Regions from separate parts of the Bacillus yunxiaonensis genome, predicted to be linked through region 2. Evidence: riboswitches for the same ligand, from Rfam matches in the RefSeq annotation. Region 2 holds a riboswitch; the other holds the start of a gene.

Region 1 (6,454 bases), on a different contig from region 2:
GCTGCTATTCCGTTTGTTGCCGGCGGTAGCATTCTTGTTGTTCTTGCTATTATTATATTTTCTATTAATATCTTTACACATATCAAAGAAAATTCATAATGAAATTCTTTGCAAAGTAAAACTTCCATCAGTGTTGGCCTTAGTGCACCGAAATATCGAGATAACATATATAAAAAAGCAGAAGCGGTTAGCACTTCTGCTTTTTTATGATATTTTAGCTTTTAAATTCTCCAATAAGCTCTCGCAATTCATAGGCAAGCACATTTAAACAACTTGCTAATTCTGCTACTTCTTGAACAGACATTTCCTGCTCTTTCATACCTTCTTCTACATGGTTTGTACTCTCGACATATGTCTTTGCAATATTTGAAAGATCATTTACTAAATGAACAATATCTTTACTGTTTTGCGAAATCAAGCTTGATGTTCCTGATACTTCTTTTACTTGTTTTGTCACAGACTGTGCTGACTGTAAAATTTCTGCAAAAAACACACCGCTATTTTGCACAAGAGAAATACCAGATTCCACTTCCTGTGATCCTTTTTGCATCGAAACAACGGCTTGTTCAGTTTCTGTTTGTGTTTCACTAATAAGTTTAGAAATATCTTTAGCAGATGTTTCCGTTTGTTCTGCTAATTTCCGCACTTCTTCCGCTACAACTGCAAAACCTTTTCCAGACTCTCCAGCACGCGCTGCCTCAATAGAAGCATTTAAAGCAAGTAAATTTGTTTGATTTGAAATCCCTGTAATCACTGTAACAATATCACTAATTTGCTTTGAACGATTTTCCAGCGAATAAATAATAAAAGATAAATCTTGGACCGCTTTCTGTATTAAATTCATCTGCTGAATAATTTGTTCAATCGCCTTGTTACCTTTAGCAGAATGATTCTCCATTCCTTCAGCAGCCTCCGCTACGTGCCCTGCAACTTCTGTAATTCCTTGCATCTTATTACCCATCTCATTGACAATTTCTAGACATTGCTGTACAGAAGTTTGCTGAGAATGTGCGCCCTCGTTTAGCCCTCCAATAGAGCTTGCAATTTCTTGTACAGCCCTACTATTCTCTTCTGTACTTGCTGAAAGCTCTTGCGAAGAAGCTGAAACTTGTTCTGAGGTTTCTTTTACTTTCTCAATAATTTTTCTGAACTTTTCAATCGTATTATTAAAATACGTATTAATAACCCCTATATCATCTGAACGTTCTCTCAGTTGTATACTTAAATCGCCATCTCCTACTTTTCGCAACCCTTCACGTAACTCTTTTAACGGTGCTAAAGAACTACGAACGATAAAGAATTGAACTAAAGTCGCAATAATGAGAAAAATCGAGATAAAAATCAAGCTTTGAATGATAAATTTTTGTTTCGTACTTGCAATAATAGAAGCATCTACATCTACCCCAACAATTGCAACAATTTTTTGACCCTCACCTATAATTGGCTCTAATATTGTGACCCAGGTCCCAACATCATCTTCATATACTGCGGATACCTGTGGTTTTTTGGTCGACATTACTTTTTCATAAGTTTCCATCCAATATGAAGGCTGCTTAGCATAATCTCCTGCCTGTAGTTTTGTGGCCTTCGATAACTCCGTGGTCATTCCTACTACTTGTACTTCTCCCTTGTTATTTGTTTTTACACCAGTAACATACAGATGACCTATGGTTTTTAATTCTTTTGATACATCACCTAACTGCTGAGTTAACGTTTCTTTTTTCACTCTTTGCGTCGTTGGGTCTTTTGCAAGATCCTCAATCAATCCCGTGTCTAGTTTGTGGACTACCATATCCCCCGTATCTACAGAGTGCTTTTCATATATAGACAACATACTATTCTGGAAAATATTAAAGTTTAACACGCTCATACTGCCAATAAGCATTAAAATAACAAGGATTGTTAACAATACGTTTTTTTGTAAAAACGATAACTTAGACAAATATTTTTTTATAATCATTTTACCCTCCAAAAACAAATTAACATAATATAAAAATATTTAGAATATTAAAACCAAAAAAATAGTTAAAAAAAGAGACCAATGTATGAAAAAGCATTGGTCTAAACCAACCCTATCAGTCCGGTAACTGGCTAGCTTAGTCTATTTCGACCTTAGCCCCTATAGTTTTGCGCCCTTATGTTTCCATAAGTTTGCCTTTCTCGATGAACGAGTTGAACGATATGGGAGTTTTATGAGAATTACACAATTCTCTGTCTCAGATTACAACATTTAAATCAGTTTGTCCATTTATTTGCACATATAAATATTAATTCCACAATAATTCTTTTGTAAAATAATTGTAACAAAAATGAGCAAATCATGTTTTGGATATGCTATATAATAAAAATGGCTATTTTCAGAGATTTATTTTATTATTCATTATTTAATTTTCGAAGCATCAAACAAATTAAGTTATTCGATAATAACAATTGATTATTATCTCGGAGGTACTACACTATGTTCTGGCTACAGTTCATCATTTTGTTACTTTGTATTTTCATCGGTGCGCGCCTTGGAGGTGTTGGCCTTGGCGTAATGGGAGGCGTTGGGATGACAATCTTTGTCTTCTTCTTCCACTTACAACCAACTTCCCCGCCAATCGATGTTATGCTTATGATTTTAGCAGTTATTACAGCCGCTGGAGCACTACAAGCTGCTGGGGGGATGGACTATCTTGTTCACCTTGCAGAAAAAGCACTCCGCAAAAACCCAAAACGTATTACGTTCTTTGCCCCAATCGTCACTTATTTATTTACGTTTTGCGCAGGGACAGGCCACGTTGCCTATTCGGTTCTTCCTGTCATTGCTGAAGTATCGCGCGAATCAGGAATTCGACCAGAGCGTCCACTGTCAATCGCTGTTATTGCATCGCAGCAAGCGATTACGGCAAGTCCAATTTCAGCAGCAACCGTTGCACTTCTCGCTATGCTTGCTAACTATCAGATTACACTATTAGATATTTTAAAAATTAGTATTCCATCTACCTTTATCGCTTGTATGGTAGCTGCTTTCGTTGCAAGCAAAATGGGAAAAGAGCTAAACGAAGATGAAGAATACTTAAAACGATTACAAGAAGGCATGATTCCAAAACTAGAAGAAAAGAAAGAGTTTATTGTTCCAAAAGGTGCAAAACTGTCTGTTATCCTCTTTTTGCTTGCAACAGTTCTAGTTGTTCTTCTTGGATCTTTTGAAGCGTTACGTCCTAGCTGGATGATAGACGGAAAACTTGTACGTCTTTCTATGCCAAGCACCATTGAAATGGTTATGCTAACAATCGCTGCACTAATTATTATTTTTTGTAAACCAAATGTAGAAAGCATCGTGTCCGGTAACGTTTTTAAAGCAGGAGCAACAGCAGTTGTTGCGATTTTCGGCATCGCATGGATGGGGGATACGTTCTTTAACGGCAACTTACAAATGATTCAAGGTTCTATTCAAGGTCTCGTAACGAGTGCACCGTGGTTATTCGCAATTGCACTATTCGTACTATCAATCTTGTTATATAGCCAAGCTGCAACGGTACGTGCGTTAATACCACTTGGATTAACACTTGGCATTTCCCCAGCACTATTGATTGCAATGTTCCCAGCTGTAAACGGATATTTCTTTATTCCAAACTACGGAACAATCGTTGCGGCAATTAACTTTGACCGTACAGGCACAACTCGTATCGGTAAATATGTATTAAATCATAGCTTTATGATTCCAGGTCTTGTTGCAACAATAACATCAATTGGAATCGGAATGCTCCTCATTTCACTGATGTTTTAATTAAGAAAGAGCTAGCCTTTACAAGGGCTAGCTCTTTTTAATCAAACGTTTGTTTAAATACTTATTCAATAACTTCGATGCTATATCCTTTCTTCTTCATCCCAATTAGCACTTGCTCAATATGTTCATTATCTTTCGTCTCAAGAGAAAGGTGCAGCTGTGCATAACCTGGAAATACTTTCGTTCCAATTCTCTCTAAGTGAATATGAAGAACATTCGCTTCAAAATCGGTTACAATCTGTAATACTTGCTGTAATTGCCCCGGTTTATCTTTAATTGTTGTTGAAATATGTACAAATCGGCCTGCTTCAACCATACCGTGTTCAATAATGCGCGAAATAAAATTAACATCAACATTGCCTCCGCTCAAGACAGGGACAATCTTTTTTCCTTGTACTGGTACTTTTTCATATAATAGCGCAGCTAATGAAGTAGCACCCGATCCTTCTACAAGTAATTTATTACGCTCTAGTAACATGAGCATCGTCCGAGCAATTTCCATTTCATCGACGCAGAAAATATCATCCACATAGCGCTGCACAAGCTGAAAAGTGAGATCCCCCGGTTTTTTCACCGCAATTCCGTCTGCCATCGTTGGCGTTGATTCTACCGTTACCCTTTGTTTTTCGGAAAGGGATTGTTTCATACTAGGACACGCCAACGCCTGTACACCGTATATTTTCACAGATGGCTTTTGTTCTTTAATTGCCATCGCAACACCCGCAATTAAACCACCGCCACCAATAGGACAAATGACCGCATCAACATCATCAAGCTGCTGCAATATTTCTAATCCAACTGTTCCTTGTCCAGCAATAACAAGCTCATCATCAAATGGATGTACAAACGTCGCTCCTGTTCGTTCCTTTAAATCAAGTGCATATGCTAATGCTTCATCAAATACATTCCCTTGCAATTCAACATTAGCTCCGTAACGCTTTGTCGCAAGTATCTTACTAAGCGGTGCTCCTTTTGGCATCACAATCGTACAAGGAATACCGAGCATATTACTAGAATAAGCTACACCTTGTGCATGGTTACCAGCCGATGCTGCCACAACTCCTTTTTGCAATTCTTCTTTGCTAAGCGAAGTCATTTTATTATAAGAGCCACGTACTTTAAAGGAACCTGTCTTTTGTAGATTTTCTAACTTTAAATACACTTCGTTATGAGATAGTTCACTAAATGTACTGGAATAATCTAACGGTGTTGTATGTACAATCCCCTTCATTTTTTCATGAGCAGCTATAATACTTTGTAACGAAATCATATTGTCGCCTCCGAAACGATATATATTCATACACGTTAGTTTAAGCCTCACAGTTTGTTTTATACGACAAAAGGAACCATTTCTTCATGTTAGAAATGGTTCTTTCAAAATAGTAGTGATTTTCACGATATATAACAGATTCATTTATTATTTTTTCACTTGTTCAGCTAATCTCTTCGTACTATTATAAGGAGAATCTGCTAAGCTAATCGCAGAAATAACAGACACCCCATCCGCACCTGCTTCAAGGACAGAAGCAGCATTTTCAATTGTAATTCCACCAATACCGACAATCGGAATTTCAATGCCACTTTCACGGAAAAAGCATAATCCCTCCGTTCCTTGTACTGCTTTTGCATCTTTTTTCGTATTTGTTGGAAAAATCGGTCCTACACCTAAATAATCTGCACCATTTTCAATTGCAAAACGTGCTTCTTCTATTGTATGAGCAGATACACCGATCATTTTATCTCCCATTTTTTCACGTACTGTTCGAATCCCTTCATCATCTTGCCCAACATGAACGCCATCTGCATCTAATTCTAGTGCTAATTCCACATCATCATTCACAATAAATGGAACATTATATTCTTTACACAAAGACTGAAGCTGTTTTGCAAATGCATATCGTTCTTCTCCCGTTAATGCTCCGTCACCTTTTTCACGATATTGAAAAATTGTAATTCCACCATCAAGTGCTTCTTTCATGACTTGTAATGGATCTTTGCGGCAATTGTTACTCCCCATAATAAAATATACTTGTAATAACTCAGACATATGCTGTTTATCGATGCGCGCCATTTCTCTCATCCTCTCTTAACGAACTTCTTCGACATTCCCATATCGTTCAATGTCTTTTGCAGTAACATTTGCTAACTGATTAAGAAATTCAATTTGGAAACTTCCTGGTCCTTGTTCAGCCGTTTTGTTTGCTGCGATTTCTGCCGCTACACCGTAAAACGTTACTGCTGCGACTGCTGCTTTTACATAGTCTCCTTCGACTGCTGTAAATGCTCCAATCACAGATGTTAATAAACAGCCCGTTCCTGTTACCTTTGTTAAAATCGGATGACCGTTACGAAGAATGAATGTTCTTTCTCCATCTGTTATAACGTCTTCTTTTCCAGTAATAACAGCGACAGTATCTAGCTGCTCTGCTGCTTGTTTCGCAATGGAAACAACGTCACCGTTTCCTTCTCCTGCATCAACACCTTTAATCTCCCACTTCTCATCAATAACATTTGCAATTTCCGCCGCATTGCCGCGGATAATTGCTAGTTTTACTTCACTTGGGATATACCTTGCAACTTCTGTTCGATACGATGTTGCACCAGCACCAACAGGATCAAACAAAACTGGTACATTATGCGCATTTGCTGATTTCCCAGCAATGAGCATCGCTTCTACTTCTT
Region 2 (25,876 bases):
GAATGAAATATTTTGCAATACAGGTCGCTTTGTATATCCGCCTGTGACACTTTCCACTCGCAATAATTGTTCCATATGACACCACTTTCTTCTTTATGTATGTGTAATCATCTTACCAAAAAATTAAAGCTCCTACATAGTACAGAACTTTTTTAAAAAGAAAAAATTTCCTTTACATAACTTTTACAAAAGCGGACATCATAATTAGTGAGGAAGGAACACATTGAAAAAGCAACCATAAAAGTGATGAACACAGCCTAGCGAAATCATCATGAAATGGGGTGTCTATAATGGACAAAATGAGTGAGTTTACACGGAGCAGATAATTGTTTAATTTTAGAAACGGGGTGTCTCGAGGAGAGTAGATACTGTTTTATAAAATAAACAAGTCATTTCAGAAGGATTGCAACATCATTTCATTGTAAATGGGGTGTCGACGGCAGAGTAGATGTCGAATTACCACGCATTTCCTAAACAAATGAGGTGTCTGTTAAAGGTAGATTAAACGAAATGCTTTTTCAAACCTTCTTCAGAAGGCAGGAAGCTTTATGAGCTTCCTGCTTTTCGTGTTTTTTCTACTATGTAATTATGTTAAAATACGGCTAAGACCACTGAAAGGATGAGGAATATGAATCATACAGCAGATAATTGTATTTTTTGTAAAATTATTGAGGGACAAATTCCTTGTGCAAAAGTATATGAGGATGAGCATGTACTCGCTTTTCTTGATATTAGCCAAGTTACAAAAGGGCATACACTCGTAATTCCAAAAGTACATAAACAAGATGTATTCGCGTTAACACCAGAAATTGCTGCACACATTTTCTCTGTCGTTCCAAAAATTTCGAACGCTATTAAAACCGAATACAATCCAGTTGGCTTTAACTTATTAAATAACAACGGAGAAAAAGCAGGACAAACTGTCTTTCACTTCCATCTTCATTTAATTCCACGCTACGGCCAAAAAGACGGATTTGGTGCGGTGTGGAAATCTCATCAAAGTGATTACACAATGGAAGAGTTACAAAACATTGCAAACACAATTTCAACTAGCGTAAAGTAGCATAACACTTTTACCAGAACTGATGAGTTGAAAAGATCAGACTTTGCAGATCATCTTTTTATATAACATATTAAAACAGACTAGCCGTTTCATCTGAATAGATACCCTATTGTAGTATGTACAATAAAATTGTACATAGCATACATATCCCGCCAATAAAAGCGAACCTAACAGCTTGTTGTTTTACCAAAAGTATTGGCGGATAGGATCTTTTCTGTTTTAATATAAAAAACAATTGCATTGCTCGTACAAGAAAGAAAAGACTGACAATAAAACAAATTGTTGTAATCCATTTCACTTTTCTCCCCCCTTGTCTTATGCATATGCACGTTTTTACACATCATGAGTATAACGATAAGTTGAACAAATTTAGGAGGTCCTTTTTATGTCAAAATCTAAATCCTTTCTAACTGGCGTCATCTGCGGCGGAGCTGTCGCTGGACTTGCTGTGCTCTTTTCCACTCCTTCATCTGGAAAAGACATGCGAAATAAGTTAAAAGAAAAAGGAAATGATATAAAGAAAACATTATCTGATATTACAACAGATACGAAATTATTAAAACGCCAAATTATTGAAACAGCTTCTGAAGGAAAAGAAGTCATTCAAGAATTGACAAATGATATGCACGAAACATTCTCTGTTTGGAGACAAGATATTTCTCAAAACAAACGCCACATTGAACAAGAGATTGAAGACATTCAAAAATCAATTGAAAAATTACAACAAGCAGTTCCTGATAAAGCGTAATTTTTCGTATATAACAAATTTTTATGATTCCTATCTTCTCTTACACGGCACATGATATACATGTGCCGTATTTTTTTATACAATTACACAGTTTCTTTTTTTCATGCAAATGAGAATAAAATTATGTTAATCTTTACCCTGTCCCATGATAAAACGCTTCCAAGCCCACTCGAAAAAGTGACAGATCAATACAAATTAACTCGGAATTTGTACTGTTTTGTCATTTTTACAAAAAATTTTCACAATTCTAACAAAAAGACTTTATTAATTTTTATTTTACTGGCATAATAGATACTAATGAATAAGATTTGTATAAAGTGGGTGACTGAATGAAAAACGGGGATAAAAGTTATTCGATAAAAGAAGCGTTGATTTTCAGCCAACGCATCGCTCAATTATCAAAAGCATTATGGAAGTCTGTAGAAAAAGATTGGCAGCAATGGATTAAACCATACGATTTAAACATTAATGAGCATCATATTTTAATGATTGCGTATCATTTAAAAGGGGCTTCTATTTCAGAAATTGCAAAATTCGGCGTGATGCACGTATCCACAGCTTTTAACTTCTCCAAAAAACTAGAAGAGCGCGGTTTACTTATATTTTCAAAAAAAGAAGATGACAAGCGAAATACGTACATTGAGATTACTGATAAGGGAGAGGAATTGCTGCTGCAATTAATGGAGGAATATGATCCTGAAAGTAACTCTGTCTTTAATGGCGCTTTAGCTCTTCGTAATTTTTATGGTAAATTCCCAGAAAACATCGAATTAATCGCCATTTTACGAAATATTTACGGGCAAGATTTTATCGAGATTTTCGAGAAATCCCTGGATAATATCGAGGACAATTTTACAGAGCATGACGCAAAGCTTGTTAAAAAGTTTTAAATTATTATTTTAATGCCATCATACGTATAAATTCTTGCATTAATGGTTGAAATAAACCTTGACGTTCGAGCGCTTCTGCAGTCTCTTTTCCTTCGAGACTTCGTGGAAGCGCTTTTTCAAATTTATTCAACAATTCATCAAATAAAAGTAAACCTTCTTGCTTTTCGATTATGTATTGCTCGTTCATTTCTTCACAAAGAGCTAACAAACGTTCTACATCACGTCTCATCACTTTCTTCTTTATAATTAAAGAGTAAAATGGACACTTTTGTTCATCTATCATATTAAAAAGTAGCGATACATAATATTCTGCTTGTTCTAAGCGTTTCACAACGTCCATTTTCTTCCCTCTCTCTCTCTATTACAAGTTCCTCTATTTCAGAATTTTATAACACGAACAAAATATCGTATGATACAATAGATTCAATTGTATGTATTTTCGCCAAAGGAGGACTCTCCTCGTGACAATGATATTTATAGCTTTTGCACTTATTGTTCTAGTGTACACGAATTTTATGACGCATACACTGTGTCAACAAAAACAAATGTCTGATCGACGTCAAACAGGTGTCTTTCGTTTCATTAATGTATGTATTACCATATTATTAATTTCTAGTTATATAGAAATTATATTTCATGCAAAGTGAGGAAGGGAACCCCTTCCTCACTTTTTTCCTCTATAAACAAATTATACCTACTATTACTAATAAAATAAATAACACAAGCAATAAAATTAATTGTTGATTTATCATAAATGCAGCCCCCTCACCTTCTTTTTATGCCTATAAACCTAAAATGGTGATATCGCCTAATCTGACAATTCTCGCCTAACAAATGGGTAATTTTTCTTTATCAATAGGAAAACAACTCGAAATATGCTATATTAATTTTAGTACATATTGCTTATACTATAAAAAAATACATAATAGTAGGAGTGTTTATTTCATGAAGAAAGCAATACTTGCCCTGGCTGTAACAAGTGTTTTCACATTATCAGCATGCGGCACTTCTGACAAAGTTGTAACGTCAAAAGCTGGCGATATAACAAAAGATGATTTCTATAATGCAATGAAGCAGCAAGGCGGTAAAAACGTCTTACGTAACATGGTAATGGAGAAAGTATTCGTTAAAAATTACCCAGTAAAAGACGATGACGTTAATAAACGATATGACGAATACAAAAAGCAATATGGCGATCAATTTGATGCTGTATTAAAACAAAGCGGCATGACTGAGAAACAATTAAAAGACTCTGTTCGCGGCGAACTTGCAATGAAAGAAGCTGTGAAAAAATCTATCACAGACAAAGAAGCAAAAGACAATTACAAACCTGAAATCAAAGCAAGCCACATCCTTGTAAAAGATGAAGAAACTGCGAAAAAAGTAGAAGCTGAATTAGCACAAGGAAAATCTTTTGAAGACTTAGCAAAACAATACTCTGAAGATACAGGTTCAAAAGATAAAGGCGGCGACTTAGGATACTTCGGACCAGGTAAAATGGTAAAAGAATTTGAAGATGCTGCATATAAATTGAAAAAAGGTGAAGTTAGCCAACCTGTAAAATCACAATTTGGCTACCATATCATCAAAGTAACTGACATTAAAGAATTAAAACCATTCGATCAAGAAAAAGATCGTATTAAAGGCGACATTGCTGACAAGAAAATGCAAGACGCTCAATTTATGAACGATCTTGTTACAAAAGAAGTCAAAAAAGCAGATGTGAAGATTAACGATAAAGATCTAAAAGATATTTTCGAACCTCAAAAAGCTCCGGCAGCAGACCAAGGCACATCTAGCAAATAATAATGAAAAAAGCTCGGCATATGCCGAGCTTTTTTATTTGAGGATTGAGCTAAAACTATAAACGTTTGCGCCATATACAACTTTATTCTCTTACAAATCTGTAAGCTTTTTGTCACGTATTTAAATAGTACTAACGATATGACAACATTATAATTACGAACTATAGAGCAGTTATTTTGTAAAAAAACCCTTACATATGGAGGTTTAAAATGAAAAAATATATTTTAACTTTAATACCATTTATCCTAGGGATCGGATGTTTTGTTAGCTTTAATACCATTGGCTCTACAGTCGCTCCTGATGGCACTCTTGTTGAACCATTTTATTTACTACCAATGGGTTATTCATTCATAGCTATCGGTATCGTTAGTCTATTTGTAAGTAAAATGAAAACAGTTAAGAAATAGACTAAAAAAAGAGACTGTAGCAAAGGTATAATATCCTTTTGCTACGGGCTCTTTTCCAACTATTAATTATATAATTTTATTTCTGAAGCTGAAGCAAATCCACCGTGTCCTGATACAACTTCAAGCTTTACATACTGAGCATCTACTTTACTGAAACTTGCATTCTTTGTAAGTTTATTATCTGCCCAAGTTCCAGTAGCAACCTTTGTAAAGTTAACTCCATCTAGACTTGTGTATATATTATAACTAGTTATGTTACCATTAAAATTACTATCTTGTCTTGGAACATAAGCTAATTGTGATATGCTAGTAACTTCATTAAGCTTTATCGTAATGTATGGAGCCTTATCACTTCCATCCCATAATGTATGCCACATTGTTGCACTGTTTCCGTCAACTGCATTTTTAGCATCATTACCAGCTGAAATTTCCTCACTTGAGACACCTGCAACTGATAAATTTTTGCGTGATATTAACCCTACTGCAGCCGCATCAGTAAACTTTAAGTTAACAGCGTCACTTGCTGGATTTGAACCAACAGCAAACTTTCTAACTGTTAACGTAACATTTCCTGTTAAATCCGGTAAATTAGAAGAAGCTGGATTATATTTTGTCCAATGTGAACCTTGATCAATGCTGAATTCCATCGTACCGTCTAGACCAAAAACTAAGTTCTCATCATCATTTGAAGAAACATTAACTTTACCAGCTTTTCCAATTGGAATTAATAAAGGCTGCTCTGTTCCAATCACTCTTGTTAAGATACCATTCGTTGAATTGATTGCTGAGATTTCTTCATTACTCAGAAGCATATCATTGCTTGTAGCAGCTTTATACGTTTTCCCACCATCAATACTGTATTCCGTATCCGGTTTAATTCCCATTAATTTCCCTGCATTTGCTCCATCAAAACTAAAAGTAGCAAGGCTCAGTCCTAAACTTGGCATTTGATCCTTTATTTTATTAGCTACTTGCTTTTCATTTACATTCGTTATTGTGGAAAATACATTTAATATATTTAACGTATATTGCTGAAGCTTCGCTCTATCATCTGTATTCAGAACATGACTTCTAATTTGAGTAAGAAGATCCATCATCGGTCTTGGCTCATTAGCAAAGGAAGAAATGATACTACTGTTTAATTCTTGCCACTGTTCATCCGTTACATTTGGATTTTGTAGCATAAGAGAAACGTAATCTTTCCATACTAAAACATTAATCGGTAAAATATTAGTAGCTATTTTATAAATTGCAACTTTGTTATCTGATGAAGTCATCGCTTTCGCTAACCAGCGTAATCGCTCTGATTGATCTAGTTTTACTGGGTCACTTTCCGCATCTTCAAATAGTAAGATGTACGGTACTTGATTTTTCAATTTATCATCTGACCAAGGAATAACAGTTCCACCATGATGCTCCGATTCACTCCATCCAAATATATCATTCCCTAAATACCACGAAGATGGTTTGTCATTCCAGATGAGTGCACAATGTCCAGGCTGTCCAACAGGCATAGCTGCCACACCAAAGGCTTGGCCTACTTGCGTACCAAACTTTGAAATATTACCGCATACTCCGCCATCTCTGTAAATGGAAGAAAGATTCCAAGCTAAACCATAAAATTTATCATTTCCAGCTTGAATGCTAACCCCATCTTTGTTACGGTCTACATATTTAATCAAATATGCACTTGTTCCTATCTTATCTTGACTTTTAAGTTCTGGATGTTCCGTATTAATCATGTTTCTTGCCCAAGTTAAATCTTCTTCTGGTGACCAAGTATTCACTACTAATCTTAAATGCCAAACATCATATGTTCTAAAGACAGGAAGTAACTCATTATTTTGATCTGCTGATTTATAATATTGGTACCTCGTTAATGGATTAATAGGTGTATTATTTGTCCAATATTTTACAGGTTCAGCATGAGCTAACGATGTAGCTATCGCTAATTTTAAATACAATCCTTCATGAGAATCTGCATCTGTATTCCAGATTGTATTCCATATCTCAAGTGCATTTACTGGATTCTTCCCAGTTGGACTGCCGCCTTCAAGAAACGTATTCATTACCTCTGTATTTTTCATAGCCCAGTTAAGAAAGTTCTGATGAGCAGCGTCTTTTTTAGCGAATGCATCCATTGCTGCTGCGCCTGTTTGTGATATAAATTGCCACTGAGCCAAAGCTGCTGCAAATACCGGGTCTGTAAGCTTACTTTGTAAATTCGCTTCAGTAAGTTCCCCAACATTTTCATTTAAATATGTTGTAAGATAACTCAAATAATCTTCAAAATTACCATTTACGATTGCCTGATCTGTCTTTTGCTTCAATGTTTCTTGAGTTAACGACACCGTTTCAGCTGAAACTTTCGTATAAGGAATCGTAACAAAGCTCCCTGAAACAAGTGACATAGTTAATACGAAAGATAAAGTTCTTTTCAAAATAAGCCCCCCTTGTGTGTGTGTTTAACCGATTACCCTTGCAGCCTCCTTCCTTACTAAAGTGAAACTTCCATCAGTGTTTTTTTCATTCTCCACTAATGGAAAGCCCGCCCAATCAGGCATTTACGGGCAGTTATCCCCCACCTTTCTTCTTAAGAAAAGCGGAAGCGGCTCGCTCAGAATCTCAGGACGTTGGAGCATCCGACAGAGAGGAGCTTTTTGCCTCGTCCGAGGGGGCGAAACGACCGGAGATTCTAGCCGCTAGAGCTGGACAATGATTCTCTCGGAATCTTGAAGTGAGGGTCTTACTACCCGCAAATAGTAAAAAAAATTCCCCATGCCTAAAGGCACGGGGAATTAAACTACCAACATGAATAAAACTTGGAAGTTTCCTAACCTTTCGGCAACTGGCTGACATAGTGGAATGAATCCCCCTTAGTCCCTATAGCTTTGCGTCATTAGCTTTCACTAACTTTGCCTTTATCGAATTCTATTCTTGAATCGGATTATAGCAAAATTCGACATATATTGATAGATTTTTTAATTTATTTAACAGAATTTTTACTTATCTTAAACATTTGGTTAAAGTTTATATATTTAAAATTTCCATCTAGTTCTAAGTTGATAATATTCATGATGAAATCCCCTTTTGTACATGTAAGACAGAGAAAAAAGCACCCAAATGAGTACTTTTTCAACTTGAATCACCATTTCAATTCGGAGAAAGCGGTCTCGTTAGATTAGACTGTTGAAACTTTCTTAGCGTTGTTAAAAACGGTGGAATTGTCTTGAAAATGGGCCTATCGTTGTAAAAAGAGGACTTTCTTGTGAAGTTCTCTTTTTTATCCCGCATTAGCTGGCTGTTTTCCCCTTTCATTTCTTGCCTTTCGCTACATTTTAAAGTAGAAATTTTAAACTACCTATATCTTTTACTAAATACGCTTACTGCCTATTTCTAATTCTTCTATTAATCTCCCTAAGTGAATTTGTAATAATTTACGCGGGGCTGCTTTTCGGACAATGCCTTCTTGTGTTAAATCATTTAATAAACCCGTTACCGTTTCACGAATACTCCCTGTCATATTTGCTAATTCTTGGTGAGTAATGGAAATTTCAAGCTGTCTCCAATCCTCTGCAGCTTCCACTACTATCCCAAATTTTTCCGATAATTTATAAAGCAAAAAGAGCAATCGTTTCCGTGCACTACTATGTGCCATATGCTCTAACAGCTCTTCCATTTCCTTGACACGAATAGATAGTATCTCTATGAACTTTAAAGCGATGTCCGGTTTATCGTGTATAATTTTTTGAAACTGAGTTCTATCTATTTTACAAATAAGAGAATCTTCCCATGTTTCAGCATATACACCTTCAGATCCCGTTGTAAATGTACCCACCGCTCCAAACACATGCCCTGCACCTAATATGTCGAGTGTAAGCTCTTTTCCATCTTCAGACACTTTATATAAACGCACTTTACCTGATTTAACTAAATATAAAAACTGCTGCTTCATATGCGGAGAGGTAATGATTGTCCTTCTTTTCATTACATCAATAGGAGTATCCTGCTCAATTTTCTTTAATTCCTCTAACTCTAGCTCATCAAATAAACGTATTCGTGATAAATATTTTATTTTATCCATGAACTTTCCTCCCATTGTAGTCTCGACTACATATTTTCAAAATAATATATACTATACTCTTATGTAAAAGTATGTATTTTACTATCTTATCAAGGGGGAAGTCATATGAATATCGTTATTATTATCATTCAATTTATTTTGATTGGTATATTTTCAATATCGTTTTTCCTAAAAATCTCACGTGCAAAATCAATGGTTCATCACTGGAATGAATATCGCTACCCTATGTGGTTTATGAATGTGATTGCCTTATTGGAGCTCATCGGGATTATAGGAATCATTATTGGTTTTTGGAGTGATAGATTCTTACACTATGCAGCTTTTCTTATTATTGTTCTTATGTTAGGAGCTTTGCATGCTCATTTCTTCCGTGCAAAGCATAAACCCATTATGGCACTTAATGCGTTTATTATGCTTGTTCTTTCTATTACAATTCTACTCGCTTAAGGAAACAGGAAGTTTAAATAATAGTCAATGGAGTGATAACTTCCTCCACTGACTCGACAAGAAGGTTATAATACAACAGCTGTATGTATTAAAATGTTTTCAAACGATTCAAAGCTATTTTAGTTGTATACAGTATCTCTCTTCTTCCGTTTGAATGACCAATATACCTAGCGCAAATTATAATGGATTTTTGCAAGCGTATTAATTTCCATAGAAAAATAAGTTACAATAAACCAAAGAAAAGAAACGGAATTTATAAACTATAGGGGTATAAGAAAATGAACAATAAACTTCATGAACTCAATAAACAAAAAAAACCGCTATTTGTCACTGTGTATGATCAATTGTATACATTAATCATGGATGGAACATTTCCTCCTGACAGCAAGCTTCCAACAGAACCTGAATTGGCTAAAATATTTGGTGTAAGCAGAATGACATTGAGACATGCTTTGGCACTTTTGAAGGAAGATGGCTTGGTTAAAAATATACATGGAAAAGGGAATTTCATTACAAAATTTCATCATAATGAAAGTATGGATGGCTTGGAGAAGTTGGGGAATCCCTTATATAAATGCTATACAGAAAAAATAGATGATATCGAACTGGATTTCCGAATTGATCTAGTAACGGACTATGCAAAGCAAGTATTAAATCAAGAAATGACTGCAGTGGTTGCGTTGGAACGCTGGTATAAAAGTAACGATAAGATCGTAGCTTTTGCTTTTACGATGATGCCAATAGAAGCGGTTTCCAAATTAAATCTTGACTTACAAAACGATGCGCAAGTTTTAGAAATGTTGGAAGAGAAAGTATATGAACTAGCTAATTCCTCTACCATTGAAATTAAACGTTCTAATTCCGTCAATACGCCGTCATTAAAATACAAACTTTTCCATGGAGAAGAATGTGATTTAATTTTAGAAAGTGTATATATCAGTGATAAATATCCTGTGGTTTATAATAAATACTATATACCAATAGAATTTAGTCAAATTAAAATTAAGACATCTAAATAAAGTTCTATACTTAATTTAGAAGCGGTGTATTTCATACAAAATACACCGCTTTTTTGTAACAAAAAAGACAAATTCCGAAAGAAAGATGGGTTGTGAGCGAAATAAAGGTATGGTATCCTTTTCATTGTTAAGATATATACAAGTTTTTAGACAACTATACAATGTTGTATATTACAAAGAGTTATCATGGATGATCATGAAAGCGTAATCAACGAGTATGATGTTTTTGGGTTACTTATGCAAATCCTTCCTTGTAAATATCACAAGAAGGCAAGGTGTGGTATCGTTTTTGTTATTCATATGCGTACAAGCAGTTAGACAACCATACGATATTGTATATTTTAACGGATTTCACGCATGATCATGAAAACGCAATCAAAAAGTAAGATGTTTTAGTCATTTATGGAAACGTTTCCTTTTTAAATATCATAAAAAGGAAACCCAGCATATGAAACAAATGGTTTAGAAATTATTGAACCCATCCTTCTACGAAAGGATCGATTAGTAGTTAAAAGCGTGACAATTATGACTCAGGAAGACAATTTCCTGCATAAAAAAGGAGAGGAATATAGCTATGTCTACAATAAGTGCAGATGTAAGCATGAAGAAAACTCAGGAATATAGTGCTAAGAAAGCAGTACCTGTTACCTTACTGCTATTTCTATTATGTTTAATAATTGACAATTCGTTTAAGATTGTCTCTGTTGATATGGCAAAAGATTTTCACATTTCAGCAACAACAGTTAGCTGGCAAGCAACGCTAGCTGGCCTTGTGATTGGAATTGGGGCAGTGGTTTACGCAGCTTTGGCGGATTCCATTAGTATTAGAAAACTTTTTAGTGTTGGTATTATTTTAATATGTGTCGGTTCAGTCATGGGATATATTTTTCAACATTCGTTTTTACTAGTTGTTATCTCACGAATGATCCAAACAGCAGGTTTAGCATCAGCTGAAACATTATATGTTATCTTTGTAACAAAACATTTACCTGCAGATGAACAAAAGAAATTTTTAGGATTAAGTACAAGTAGTTTTGCCCTTTCACAGCTTATCGGTGCATTAACTGGAGGTTATGTTTCTACGTACTTCCATTGGACAACTCTATTTTTACTTTCTTTAGTAACACTTTTCACCCTTCCTTTTATTTTAAAATATCTTCCTAAGGAAGAAACGAAAAACAGTAATGTAGATGTATTAGGATTATTTCTAGTTGGCACGATTTCAGCATCCTTACTACTTTATATTACTGATTTCAACTGGATGTACCTTCTCTTGTTTATTGTGGCAATTACACTATTCCTTACTTATATTAGTAAGAATTCAAAAGCTTTTATCGGAATTTCATTCTTTAAAAATAAACAGTTTATCTCATTGCTTGGAGTTGCTTTTGTAATTTATTCTGTACAGTTAGCATACATTTTCGTATTCCCATTCTTGCTTGAAAAGATTTATGGTTTGAAGCTAGATACCATTTCATTATTATTAATTCCAGGCTATATAGCAGCAGCTACGGTTGGGGCTCTTTCTGGAAAAATTGCGAAGGTTCTAGGAAGCAAGCAATGTATTACAATCGCTATGTCTAGCATTATAATCAGCTTACTATTAGGCGGATTCTTTATAAAAACTTCTGTTGTTGTATTCGTGATATCTATGGTTTTATTCTCTAGTTCATTTGCATTCATGTATGCGCCATTACTTGATTCTTGCATTTGTACGATTGAAAAAGAAAAAACAGGAACAGCAATCGGATTTTATAATTTAACACTTAATGTTGCTATGTCAATCGGAATTGCCTATACAGCAGCGATGATGGACCATTCCGCAATGCGACAAAGCTTCTTCGGGATTACAAGCAATTTGGATGCTTCCATGTTTAGTAATATCCTATTCATTCTCGTACTCATTACCCTTTTCAGTTTATCTCTGTACTGGATATTAGTAGGACGAAAAGCGAAAAAATAGATTATTGGACAAGTTGTCTATTAATTAACTAGTTATATAGAATCTCTTTGTAAGAAAACTTTAGGACATAGTAGAACCCATGGACAATTTAATAAAAAGACCATGAAAAATCAAGCACTTAAAAGAAGGTTTCGGTATTCTACCGGAGCCTTCTTTTTTAGTGTCCATGATTCGGGGTACAGTTCACCTTCTATTTAATTGCCTCATGAACTTTTAACTGCTTCCCTTTTATCGTTGTGTTTTTCATTACTTTTAAAACAAGTGGTCCTTTTCCGTTTAATATTTCAACATAAGAAACATTATCTTGTATCGTAATAATCCCTATATCATCCGCTGTAACACCTGGAATTTTGGCAATTGTACCAACAAAATCCACTGCTCGGATTTTCTTTTTCTTCCCACCATTAAAGTAAAGCTTCATGATTCCCTTATTTAGACTAGCACTTTTATCTTTTTTAATAATTGGCTTAGCATTTATTTTTTCTTCAAATGCCGCCTTTCTTTTTGTAACTTCTTCTTTTAAAGGTGCATATATTTTTAAAATTTCAAAACCGATATACTCTTCGATTTCTGCTAGAAATCTCTCTTCATACGGAGTGACAAATGTAATTGCTTTTCCGCTATTACCAGCACGTCCTGTTCTTCCTGTGCGGTGTACGTAACTTTCTTTTTCTAATGGAATATCATAATTGATGACGTGGGTAATATTCTCAATATCAATTCCTCGTGCTGCTACATCTGTCGCTACTAAATAACGGAATTTCCCTTTTTTAAAGTCATTCATTACTGCAAACCGATCTTCTTGCACCATGCCACCATGAATTTTATCACAAGGATAGCCAGAACGTTTTAGCTGTCTAAATACATCATCTACATTTTCTTGCGTACGGCAGAAAATAATGCAACTATCTGGATTTTCAATAGTTGTTATATCTTTCAGAAGAGAGAACTTCTCTTCTTCCCTCACTTCTAAAAGACTATGTTCAATGTTATCTGTCGTAATACCAGATGCTTTAATCTCGATGTTGATTGGTGATTCCATATATGTACGAGACAAATTTTCAACATCTTCTGGTAATGTCGCAGAAAATAGCATCGTCATTCGGTTCGTAGGTAGTTCGTCAATAATTGCTTCTACTTGATCAATAAAGCCCATATTTAACATTTCATCTGCCTCATCAATCACCAAATACTTCAAACACTCTAACGAGAAAGTCCCTTTTTCAATATGATCTAATACACGTCCAGGAGTGCCGACAACAATATGTGTCTTTTGCTTTAGTTCTAATTTTTGACGCGCAAATGGAGATTTTCCGTAAACCGCAGTTGCTTTAATACGCTTAAATCTTCCTATATTCGTAATATCTTCTTTTACCTGCACAGCAAGTTCCCTTGTTGGTGTAAGGATTAACGCCTGAGGTTTATTTTCTTCCCACTCAACCATTTCACAAAGCGGAATCCCAAAAGAAGCTGTCTTACCGCTTCCTGTTTGTGATTTTACAACAAGATCTTTCTTTTCTAATGCAATTGGGATGACTTTCTCTTGCACTTCTGTTGGCTTTTCATATTGTAAGCTAGCAAGTGCTCTTACAATTTCTTTACTCAATGCGTAATTGTTAAAACTTTGTGGACTCATGTACTAACCTCATTTTGTTATATATTCTTTTATGTATTTTTCACCATTGTATGAATACCATATGCATCATTCCATTTTTCTCTTTCATTTTACTAAAGGCAACTCTTATATGATAGTTTATGAATTTTTGCAACATCATTCCTGCTAGTCCTGTTTTCAGATTAAAGAAGTCTTCAAAAAATGCATCAACATAGAGCATTAATAAGTATACGTCATTTTCAGCACATATGCCTACAAAATCTAACACATCTTTTTCTGAAGGGAGTTGTCTCTCAACAGAAACACATTCAATATATTTTTGTTGTTTTTTCCGCTATTCTGTAATTCGTTATGCTTGCCCACTTGAAAATCAAATGTGAATCCAATATTCTTATACTATTAACTCTCTACTTAAGGTTGTGTTTAACATGCGTATTAATAAGTACATTAGTGAATCTGGAAAAGCATCTAGACGCGGTGCAGATAAATTAGTCAATGAAGGAAGAGTCACGATAAATGGAAAGGTTGCGAAAATAGGCAGCCAAGTCGAGCCCGGGGATGATGTTCGTGTAAACGGTAACCAAATACGGATGGCAAGCAATTATGTTTATATTGCCTTAAATAAACCCGTTGGTATTACGAGTACAACAGAAAAAAATGTTAAGGGTAATATTGTTGATTTAGTCAATCATCCATTAAGAATTTTTAATATCGGGCGACTAGATAAAGATTCAGATGGCTTAATACTCCTTACGAATGACGGTGATATAGTCAATGAAATTTTACGTGCTGAAAATAAGCATGAGAAAGAATACATTGTTACAGTAGACAAGCCGATTACTCCTGAATTTTTAAAACGAATGGCTGAAGGTGTAAAAATTTTAGGTACGAAAACGCTGCCTTGTAAGATGGAACAACTTTCTAAATATGTTTTTCAAATCACTTTAACACAAGGACTAAATCGTCAAATTCGTCGCATGTGTGAAGCGCTTGGATACGATGTTTATAGACTACAGCGAACTCGAATTATGAATATTCATTTAGGTAATCTACCCGTTGGACAATGGAGAGACTTATCTAAAAAAGAGCGCAATCGATTATTCCAAGACTTGAACTATGAGCCAAAGGAATGGTAAAAAAGATGGACCAAAACAGTAAGAAACTGTTTTGGTCCATCTTTTTTTACTGTACACGTTTTGCGTGGCACTCGTTTTCCTATCTATTTCCCAAATCTTTTGCGATATCCGCATTTTCTACATAGTTCCTCTACTGCTTCTCTTCGGGAAAACCCATCTACAAGGTTGTTTGCTCGCTCCCCTTCGATAATATCAGAAAATGAAGCATCATTAATATTACCAAGGTTGATAATGCCCTCACCATCTAAACAACAAGGAATAACAGTTCCGTTTGCTAAAATACCTGCTTGATTTCGAAGGCCATAACAGAAGCCCTTTCCATCATCCTCTTCTTCATACAGTGCAGGCCACTGGAATTCGTAATCTTGATTGATGAAGATGCGATCCGCAATTTTCACGCCACTTCCTGGTGTGACCTTCTCTTCAATTTTGTATGGTAAATCAAATTCTTTCTCAATGATTTCCAGCAATTGTCTGTTTCGTTGTATTTCAATATTTGTCTTATTGTCTTGCGTTAAGTTCCATAGTCTGAGCGAAACAATCAAATCTGATTGGCTCGTTGCTTCTTTAATAAAAGAAAGTATACTTCGCACATATCCTTCCTTATCTTTAGAACCTTCGTGGCCATCAAAGCTATGAAGCGAAAAATTCATCTGTCTAAGTGCAGGCTTATTTAATAATTTGTCCCTCTTTTTATTAATCAATGTTCCGTTCGTTGTAATATTAACTTTAAACCCTTTTTCATGACATAAGTCTAACAACTGGTCTATTTTAGGGTGAAGCAAAGGCTCACCTTTTACATGTAAATAAATATAGTCTGTGTGAGGCTTAATTTGATCTAATCGTTTTGAAAAATCCTCCACAGAAAGAAATTGCTTCTGCCGTTCTGTTGGCGGACAAAAGCTACATGCGAGGTTACATACACTCGTAATCTCTAAATAAAACTTCTTAAACTTTTTCAATCTCAATTCCTCACTTCTTTGACTACTTAGAACAGGATAAAATATTGTTCTATCACTATTACAGCATAATTTTTCATAAATGGAAACATACTTATTCAAGGAAACTACTGTTACTATTTTCCCTGTTTAGAAGAATGCAATTGTATTTTGCTTATCCCGCTACAGCCTAAACAGAGATTCCTTCACCACTTTAAACAAGTTTACAACTTTATACTTTTAATAAAGCATTAATATATCAGCTTTTCCCTTTCTAATCTGTTATAGCCTTGAAAAACTATCGCTCTTGACAGGAGGCGGTCGCTGGTTCGAACTCAGTCGGGATCATTATAACAGTGTATGGAAACCTTTTGATTATCAAAGGGGTTTCTTTGTATTACAGGAATATTTTTTTGGAGTAATACAGATGAATTGATGGCAGTTTGGCGGCATTAATTATAAAAAGGTAGCAGAGTTAGTTCTCCCTCTTATATGGTTTAGGTGACTTATTTAAATTAGTGATGCTAAACGGCATGTCGAAATGCTTTGCTACTTCGTTAGTGAAAAAGCGTCTCTGCTAATTGCAGAAACGCCCCCGATAGTTGAAGTACAATACTTCACAACCTCTTTGGAAAGATACGAAAAGTTATTGCTGGAGTATCGCCCCATTGCCAGCAAGTTAAGAAATTAATTGTTCCCCAAAACGAAAAAAATGATCCAAATTCTCATAAATAACTGTAAAAAGGTAACATTTTCGTTATGGGAGTGTATCAAAATATTAGCTTGATGGGTATGTATGGTGATACTGTACTAAGAAAAAATATTATTTCCACATATTACAGATTGTAATTGTGATTTTTTAATCTATACTTTTTGTATAAATTAAAAAATTTGTATTATCAATAATACAGAAATAATAACTACTCAGCTATACCTTTCATTTAGGAGTTTCATAGGCGGAAATCCCGGTCTATTTTTTTCCTACAGCACAAACATATGCCATACACTATATCTTGTGATAAAACAAGTAAACATATTTTTTTAGTACATGTTTCTAACCATCTTATATCTTCATGAGGTGACTGAATAGTTACCAGAAATATTTATATAAGTTACGAGTTAGGGTTGAGTTTTTAGGAGGTTTAAATGAGAAAAATATTGCCAGGAGCCATTTTATCTCATACCCAGTATGGGTATTTAAAGGTTCCAAAAAACGTCAGAAGCCAGTGTCCTCAATGCGGTAAATCAAGTGAATTTACGTTAAAAACGAATTTTTACCAAGTTACAAAAAGAGGATTATTCGCAGAAGGGCTTTGTTTTGAATGTCAAAAGCCATCAGAATTTGTGATTATGCTTAATGATTATCCGGATCGAATAAATAAAGAAGTAGATGTGTATATTTATAGTCCTTCGGATTTAAGAGATCCTTTAGATCAGCTCGAACGCAATAAACATATTCCTATAGACCTTGTTAGGGCATATCGCTCTACTTTAAATGTCAGTCAGTCAAAAGATCATTCTGCTACTGCAGTACTGTCAAAACAAGTTCTTGAAAGTGTCCTCAAACATTTTCTTGGAGAGAAAAGTAATGGACAATCTCTTTCCCAGCAATTTGAGCAATTGCCAAAATATATCGATTTAACTAAACCGATTCAAGATGTGGGCAACCTCGTTCATCCGGAAAGTCCTTTTTATGGGATGCTTGAATTGAAACAGGAAATTGATGATGAAGCAGTAGCTTTACTAACAGAATTATTAGAAGTCCTTATCGAATATTTATTTGTGTTGCCTGAAAAAATCGAATCAGTACATGATAAGATTGAACAGAAATTTAAAAAGGTGTAACATGTACATTTTAATGTTTTTATACGCTAAAAGATTTTCGAAAAAACATCCAATACACTTAAAATAAAATCTCATTATATCAACTATCTATGACCCAATCTATTATAATCCCACTAACCTTGACAGAGTGGCGGTCTCTGGTTCGAACTCAGTCAGGATCATACAGTTAGTTATATCAAGGGTTTGAGTACGTTTCTTAACAATTAAAAATGTTATGGTCATTACCAAACCGGTACGACTAAACGGAAACCACTTCGCAAAAATGCGGGGTGGTTTTTTTAAGAGTTTCTATAAAGATCATAAAACGACCGTTTAAAAGACACTTTTCTTTAGGGGGATTTTTTGTAAAATAGGAACAGATACCATAAATTTGTTATAATTTTCTCTAACTAAGGGGGACTTATTTTATGAAATCGGCTACTTGCTTATATGAAAGTTTGACACTAGAATTGTTAGCTGAATTTTACTATCAAATACATATAAATATAGAAAAGGAAATCTTGTCCAATGCTATGTATCAAGAAATAAATTTAATAGAACAAGTTGCTATTAAAAAGGGCATCGCATTAGATTACCTGTATAATAAAGGTTCACTTGTAGTTAAAGCTGAGAATCCAACAGAATAGCCCATATAGAGGTACTAAGAATAGGATAATAGTTAAAAGTGTAAGGGCAACGTGACGCCCACAGCAAGGCGACAACACGACGACAACAGACAAGGAAAGAACAACGAAAGAACAACGAAAGAAGAACAAACAAACGAATGAAGAAACAATAATAAACAGATAAGCAATGAACAAGTAATGAAGGTGATCAGCTAGGATACTAATGAGGACGATGTCCGGTGCAATGGTATTTTCTTATATTTTTTATATTTAGATACTTGTATATATAGAGCAAGGGGTCTTTTTGGGGCGGTCTAGTGGTTACTAAATATACACCATTTTTTCAAAACCTTTTTGGGGCTATTGGATCAGCTACTTTATAAAGCGTCCCCTAAGGGAACAAAAATACATAATTTAAATAAACTCGTCATAATCCTTTGCAATCTTTTTTGTTTTATTACAGATAATACAAAATTCTAAAACAATATAGATTTAATAGACTACAAGGCTTTATCTTGTAATCTTCTTTAACATAATGTAATATATCGTTGTAACCAACTTGAATACATAAAGGAGATTGACAGCATGAAAGAAAAGGTTAAAAAACCATTCTATAAGAAATGGTGGTTTTGGGTACTAGCTGTTATTGTAGTGATTGCTATATCAGGTGGCGGTAACGGAAGTGACAGTAAGGACACTTCTTCTAAGATAACTGACGAGAAGAAAACTGAAACAACAGCAACTACACCAGCTAAAAAGGAAGAAACTAAGAAAGAACCTGAGAAAGCACCAGTAGTAGTATTTGACAATGAACAAGTTACAATCAGCTTCAAAAGTGCTGACGGTAACGGTGTTAAATTCTTGGTAGAAAACAAGACTGATAAATCACTAACAATTCAGGCTGACAGTGTGGCTATTAACGGATTCAGTTCTAATGACATTACTATGAGTGATGATATTGCCCCTAAATCTAAAGGTTATGCGGTTGCTAAAACAACTGAACTTGCTGACGCTGGAACACCTGAAACTGTATCAGGTAGCTTACGAGTTATTGATACGAAAACTTTCGACACTGACCACGCAACATTCACAAATGTATCTGTAAAATAAAACTAAGAGGACGCTAGAAATAGCGTTCTTTTTTATGTCCTAATTTAGATCGTAAGTGCAAGTACCTAACTGACAAAACAAATTCAATAAGAAATTAACATATGGGGAATAGTATTATGAGAAAAGATACCCCCTTGAATGTTTAGCCACTTTACAACAGGAAATGACCCTTTTATAATAAAATTAGTAAATAATTCATGCGAAGTGGTTTTTCGTTAAAAACGTAATAAAAATAATTGATATACATATGATCCTAGCTTTTAAACCTTGACGGGGTAGCGGTCTCTGGTTCGAACTCAGTCAGGATCATACAAAAAAAACGCGTCAGATCAACGTCTGATGCGTTTTTTTGCAAACTCGTAGTCAAAAGAGCCCGTGGTCACATTCTCTATAAAATCACATCTATTATGAAATAGAACTAGACAAAACTCAGCCACTTACAGCATTATAATCAGCGTGATCATGTGATCGATATTTCTAAAACAACTTTTGCACCACACAGCTTTTCTGAATTACTTAAATAAATATTTCCACCGTGCTCTTTTGCAAAATTTTTTGCAATGTATAGTCCTATTCCATGATGTTTTTTTGAATTTCTACTCTTATCTCCTCTATAAAATTGGTCTGTAGCTGCATTCATTTCTTCTTTTGTAAATCCTCTTCCTGAGTCCTCGACAATGAACCGGACCTTACTATTAGTAGTTTCAACTGAAAACATCAAGTCACCATTTGCTGGAGAATATTCAATTGCATTCATCATCACATTCATAATTGCTCTTTTCAAAGCAGCCTCATCAGCATAAATAAATTTCGGTATGTCTTTAACCTCTGTGATTAGATTTAACCGTTTGTCCAAAGCACAAATCGCACTTTCCTCCATAATATTATGAATAAAGTTTTGGAGTTCTATTTGCTTAAATTGAAGGGAAGCACCTTCCTCAGATTTCGTAATGTCGAGCAAAGATTCCATATACATTTCCATTTCATCAACACTTTTCAAAATATGCTCATTACATTTCCCCTGATTCGAATCTAGCATGGATTCATTTAACAGCTCGGCATTCCCTCTCAGTATCGTTAATGGCGTTTTTATGTCATGTGCTAAAGCAGCAATCTGTTCTCTTCTCTTCGTTTCCATCTCCCACTGTTTACGTAAGGAATCGTTCAGTTCAACTTTCATTTTTACTAAGGAATCTAATATCTCATTCACTTCTATTATTTTCGATTGCTCTACTTGAAAATCTAAATTTTCCTTTTGAATTTTATCAGTTACCTTTTTCAAAATCAGCATTTCCTTTGACAATGATTTGCCAAAATAACGAGATAAAAATAGCACTTCGGCAACAAATGATAGGATAAAAAGGATAATCAAACAAACGTCCGGGATTGGTAAATACTTCTGCAAAGAAGGATTTTTATAAGTAGTATGTAAAGTATATAAAACGACACAAACATCTTTATTTCGCTCCATAACTGCATAGTAATATCCTCCGTCACCTATTTTGTTGTTCTGTATGTTATTCCATATTTTCCTTGCATCATTTTTATGAATATTCCCTTGAATGATTTTCCCTGAAAGGTCATACACAACATATTTATATTGTTTTAAAATCCGATCATCGCCCTGTTCTGCTTTTACTATGGCATCTCTTTGCGATTCAATCTGCTTCTCATAATAATTTCCCGGAAGAATTACCCCTGTGTTAACTCCAATCTTGAACAGGATAAGATGAAAAGCGACTAAAGCAATCGTCCCTATTGAAAACGCAAAGATATACCGTATAAAAATTTTGCGAAGATTTATTTGTTTTTTCACTTTTTCCATTTATATCCGATTCCCCACACTGTTTCTATTGGATTCATACCATACTTAGATAATTTATAGCGAATATTTTTAATATGTTCCACAATTACTTGATTATCACTGTCACCATCATATCCAAAAACATTTTCATAAATCGTTTCTCTTGAAAATACTTGACCGTGATTCAGAGCTAAATACTCACAAATTCCGTACTCGCTTTTTGTAAATGGGATAACTGTATCGTCATACCTTATTTCTTTACACGATAAATTAAATGTAAGACCTGACAGAAAAAATGCATTTTGCTTTTCCCTATGTTCACGTCTTACATGTGCTGACACTCTTGCACGCAGTTCTCCAATTCCAAAAGGTTTTGTAATATAATCATCTCCACCAAGACTAAGGCCTGTGATCAGATCCCTTTCCATTGTTTTGGCAGTGAGAAACACAATGGGACTATCCACCAAGTTCCGAATCTCCTTACAGAGTGTAAATCCATCTATTTCCGGCATCATGACATCTAATAGAATTAAATCATAATGACAAAATTTGTTCTTTGAAATAGTAAGAGGATTACGAACGGCAGTTACCTCATGTCCTTCTTTCTCTAAAGCGCTTTTTATGATATAAAGGATGCCTTCTTCATCATCAATTGCTAATATTTTCGCCATACAGGCCCCCTCCCCTAATTTCCATTATAATGCTGTTTTTACAAAATGTGTTTACATTTCTTTCCGCCCTTCATAAAAGGAAAACCATATAAGAGACATAATAAACACAATAATTGTTAAGCAAATACACATAACTACTCCCACTTGAGTATCTACTTGTAACACATGAAAAGAATCAGGATTTAATCTGTATGCAAAAAAACTACTACACAATCTCATACTCCATGCACATGGAATGTATTCCCAAACACCATCTCCTAGCCCTGTAAGCATTAAAGCTGCCAGCAAACTTTCTATAATTCCAATCCCAATGGAAGCACCTTTACTAAAGCGAAAATTCAAGAACAGATGAAATATATACATAAAAATCTGACATCCAAAAAGGACGAAAGAAATCTCAAAATAGAAAGAAAGTGGAAGTTCATTCTGTCTTAGCAGAAAATGAAAACCTGCCGCAAACCCAACAACTGCTACTAAAGTAGAACAAAATCCACATATTAACAGGAAACATACTTTACTAATAAATGCTTTCCGCCTTCCATATTCCGTTGATAACAGTTCTTTAAAATTCCCTGCCAACGCTTCCTGTTCCACAACAGACGAACATACAACACTAATTAGCAACGGAAAAGCCATGGATAATACTTGTATATAACCTGGAACCTTACTAATAGAATCAAGTTTTGAAAAGGAACAATAACTTAAAAAAAGAACAATCCCGATGATTGGCATCGCTATATGTAACCAGTAAAAAATCGTGTATTTCATTTTTAGAAAATCAGCTCTTAATACCCTTGGTAAAACTCCCATTTTATTTTGCCTCCTGCTTTTCAAACCATTTTGTCGTCACATAAGTGAACAAAAGGAACAGCACTACAGAAAGCACCACGCCTGGCAGTATGACATGATTGGAAAGAAGTTCTGGCGTGAACGTTACACTTCCTGGTTCTGCGTACATACCATTTGGTAGTATTTTTAAAATAGGAATCATGAGTCTGCTTGGATATGCATATGGATTGATCATCCATATACCTTTTGTTGCAAATAGAATCCCTAAGACTCCATTTGCCCCTATATTTAATAGAATCGTCGGAAACATACCTATTTTGTTACCTAAAAACAAGCATATAGGAATTTGCCACATAAAAGTAACAATCAAAACAACGCTTCCTAATAATGCATTCATCACAGGAATGATTCGGAAATTCTCTTTATTTAATAGTAAACTAGATAACTGTGTTCCACAGAAAAAAATCATGCAGGAACAAATCAAAATTCCTAAAACTAGTAATACTTTAGAAACCCATACTCGTTTTAAGGAAACAGGTAAAGATAAAATGGCCCGATTATTCATTTTTTATCCTTCTCCGTAAGAAGTACACAACTTAAAGAAAGCATTCCTGGAAGGATGAAAATGTACCACCAGTTGTAGCTAGATAATTGAAAATAATCCTTTGATAATAAAAAAGCAAGCAGCATTGAAGCGAATGGAGATAGCCATATAAGTTTATTTAAAAAAGTATGTCTGATTTTTATTTGTTCAGATGTAAGATATGGAATCATTTCTTATGCCTCCTTTCTATAGTTTCCAGCCACTTGTACAAATAAGCTTTCCAAATCTGTATTCTTATTCAGTTCTCCCTGATACCCCAATACACCGTTCGATATAATCCCAACATGATCTGCAACCTGGCTTACTTCGCTTAAAATATGACTGGATAAAATGACGGTAATTCCTTTTCCAGGAAAAGAAAGAATGAGTTCTCTTAATTCTTGGATTCCAAAAGGATCAAGTCCATTCATTGGTTCGTCTAATATTAAAAGCTTCGGATGATTAAGCAATGCGATTGCAATTCCCAATCGCTGTTTCATTCCCATAGAAAATTTCCCAGCTTTTTTCTTTCCTGTATTCTCTAGCTCCACAACATGCAATACTTCATCAATCCTTGTTTTAGGCAAACCTAAAGCAGTCGTACGAACCTGCAAATTTTCTCTTGCTGTTAAATTTTCATAAAGCGGAGGGGACTCAATCAAAGCACCGATAGAATATAAATCGTGACGCGTCCATTTATGACCATCAAAATAAATCTCACCGGAAGTAGGCGTAAGCATGCCTGTTATCATTTTCAAAGTAGTCGATTTCCCTGCCCCATTAGCACCTAACAATCCATAGATTGAATATTTCGGTACAGAAAGTGAAATGTCTTGTACCACCCTTTGCTTTCGAAATGTTTTACAAAGATTTTTTGTTTCTAAAATCATCTCATTCATTCCTAAACACCCTCCTCATTTATTGTGAGTCTAGAATAAATGACAATTATAAGGATTCTATAAGGAAAATAAAAAAACATAGCTATCGAAAACGCGAGGATAAGTGTAAAGAAACAAAAACCCCGAATCATGGACTTTTTTAGTGTCCACGATTCGAGGTACAGTTCAATTTGAGGTATGCCCCCTATTATATTACTAGCAATTTCAACAAACTTAGCGTACACTGGTTGGAGCTTGTCCGTTTTTTAACAATCGGAACACATAGAAAGTAATTCATAATTTATATAACTAGGGTCGTAGTAAATGAATTGATCTTTCCCTACGCCTAACCATCCATTTTGTTCATAAAATACTTTATACGACTCATTATGATGTAATTGACGAATCACATTGCCATTCATAGAAGGCTGATCCCTTAAATTCACATTATCACCTGTAATAGTAGCAACCCCTATATAGTTACAATAACAAATATAACTAGGATCATAATAAATAAATTCATTTCCCCCTACACCTAACCATCCATTTTGTTCATAAAATACTTTATACGACTCATTATGATGTAATTGACGAATCACATTGCCATTCATAGAAGGTTGATCCCTTACATTCACATTATCACCTGTGATTGTAGCAACCCCTATATAAGTGCTACTGCTTCCATTATGATTACTGATATCCAAGTCTATATAGGATGTATTACAATCGACATTACCATGAATCCCTTGTACTTTTCCACTATCTGTGTATTGCCAAATATCACAGTCAATTCCTGGACCTCTTTCATTATAACGTGCAATCCACAATAAAGTATTCTCTTGTAAACGTGAAGAATTTAGACTATTTTCAAAGAAATATAGATTGCTATAAACTCCGTTACTTGTATACCCTGCATTTTTTAATTCTGTTAAAAATGCATTCACAGCATCTGTTAATGTATCCCGATCTAAATTCCCATCATTGGCTTCTACATCGACAAATACAGGTGCAGTTAATGTGACGCTCTGTAAATTTTTAATGAAGAAAGCAGCCTCTTGTTTCGCATCATTAACAGAAATTGCTCGAAAAAAGTGGTAAGCTCCTGTAAGAATGCCAACATTATTCGCACCATTTATATTGTATTGAAAGGTGGGATCGACATAATTGGTACCTTGTTCAGAACCCTCTGTTACTTTTGCAAACATAAAATTTACTTGGTTAGGATCATTCTTTACTTGATTCCAATCAATCACCCCTTCATAGTGACTGACATCAATTCCAAATGACATGATAGAACACTCCCGAATTGTTTATTTGTTTTTTTGTAGTATCAATTTATATTGATTTATATTATTTTATATTCTCAATCTATTAAATTGTTAATGAATAAAGGTCATCTATGAAATTTCCACTCTTGACTTAAGTCAATGACCAATTATCACCTTCCCACTAAAATGAAAATTAACAATGTAATA

The links. A riboswitch is a leader RNA that binds a small molecule or an ion and turns the genes downstream of it on or off. The one in region 2 is predicted to bind cyclic di-GMP.
Region 1: linked by a shared signal. The riboswitch ahead of WAX78_RS20385 (methyl-accepting chemotaxis protein) and the one ahead of WAX78_RS19300 (discoidin domain-containing protein) in region 2 are both predicted to bind cyclic di-GMP.

What each region holds. Positions count from the first base shown of each region.
Region 1 covers NZ_JBAWSV010000008.1:108,288-114,741, forward strand. Annotated here, with positions in the region: gene WAX78_RS20380 (cytochrome-c oxidase) at 1-99, shown strand, start outside; gene WAX78_RS20385 (methyl-accepting chemotaxis protein) at 215-1,954, opposite strand; cyclic di-GMP riboswitch class I at 2,080-2,166, opposite strand; gene WAX78_RS20390 (anaerobic C4-dicarboxylate transporter) at 2,459-3,772, shown strand; gene ilvA (threonine ammonia-lyase) at 3,834-5,042, opposite strand; gene thiE (thiamine phosphate synthase) at 5,190-5,843, opposite strand; gene thiM (hydroxyethylthiazole kinase) at 5,859-6,454, opposite strand, start outside.
Region 2 covers NZ_JBAWSV010000007.1:138,505-164,380, forward strand. Annotated here, with positions in the region: gene WAX78_RS19250 (ABC transporter ATP-binding protein) at 1-75, opposite strand, end outside; gene WAX78_RS19255 (HIT family protein) at 629-1,063, shown strand; gene WAX78_RS19260 (hypothetical protein) at 1,170-1,361, opposite strand; gene WAX78_RS19265 (YtxH domain-containing protein) at 1,449-1,811, shown strand; gene WAX78_RS19270 (HTH-type transcriptional regulator Hpr) at 2,141-2,701, shown strand; gene WAX78_RS19275 (DUF1878 family protein) at 2,706-3,041, opposite strand; gene WAX78_RS19280 (hypothetical protein) at 3,133-3,348, shown strand; partial or broken gene WAX78_RS19285 (YjcZ family sporulation protein) at 3,379-3,447, opposite strand; gene prsA (peptidylprolyl isomerase PrsA) at 3,647-4,507, shown strand; gene WAX78_RS19295 (DUF3955 domain-containing protein) at 4,717-4,914, shown strand; gene WAX78_RS19300 (discoidin domain-containing protein) at 4,977-7,325, opposite strand; cyclic di-GMP riboswitch class I at 7,755-7,844, opposite strand; gene WAX78_RS19305 (Crp/Fnr family transcriptional regulator) at 8,288-8,998, opposite strand; gene WAX78_RS19310 (DoxX family protein) at 9,104-9,445, shown strand; gene WAX78_RS19315 (GntR family transcriptional regulator) at 9,724-10,464, shown strand; gene WAX78_RS19320 (MFS transporter) at 11,039-12,427, shown strand; gene WAX78_RS19325 (DEAD/DEAH box helicase) at 12,618-14,063, opposite strand; partial or broken gene WAX78_RS19330 (DUF4180 domain-containing protein) at 14,104-14,358, opposite strand; gene rluF (23S rRNA pseudouridine(2604) synthase RluF) at 14,462-15,178, shown strand; gene WAX78_RS19340 (radical SAM/SPASM domain-containing protein) at 15,262-16,140, opposite strand; gene WAX78_RS19345 (hypothetical protein) at 17,263-17,961, shown strand; gene WAX78_RS19350 (hypothetical protein) at 18,369-18,587, shown strand; gene WAX78_RS19355 (hypothetical protein) at 19,152-19,676, shown strand; gene WAX78_RS19360 (sensor histidine kinase) at 20,137-21,501, opposite strand; gene WAX78_RS19365 (response regulator transcription factor) at 21,489-22,151, opposite strand; gene WAX78_RS19370 (lantibiotic immunity ABC transporter MutG family permease subunit) at 22,203-22,961, opposite strand; partial or broken gene WAX78_RS19375 (lantibiotic immunity ABC transporter MutE/EpiE family permease subunit) at 22,963-23,714, opposite strand; gene WAX78_RS19380 (lantibiotic protection ABC transporter ATP-binding protein) at 23,718-24,422, opposite strand; gene WAX78_RS19385 (GH25 family lysozyme) at 24,668-25,690, opposite strand.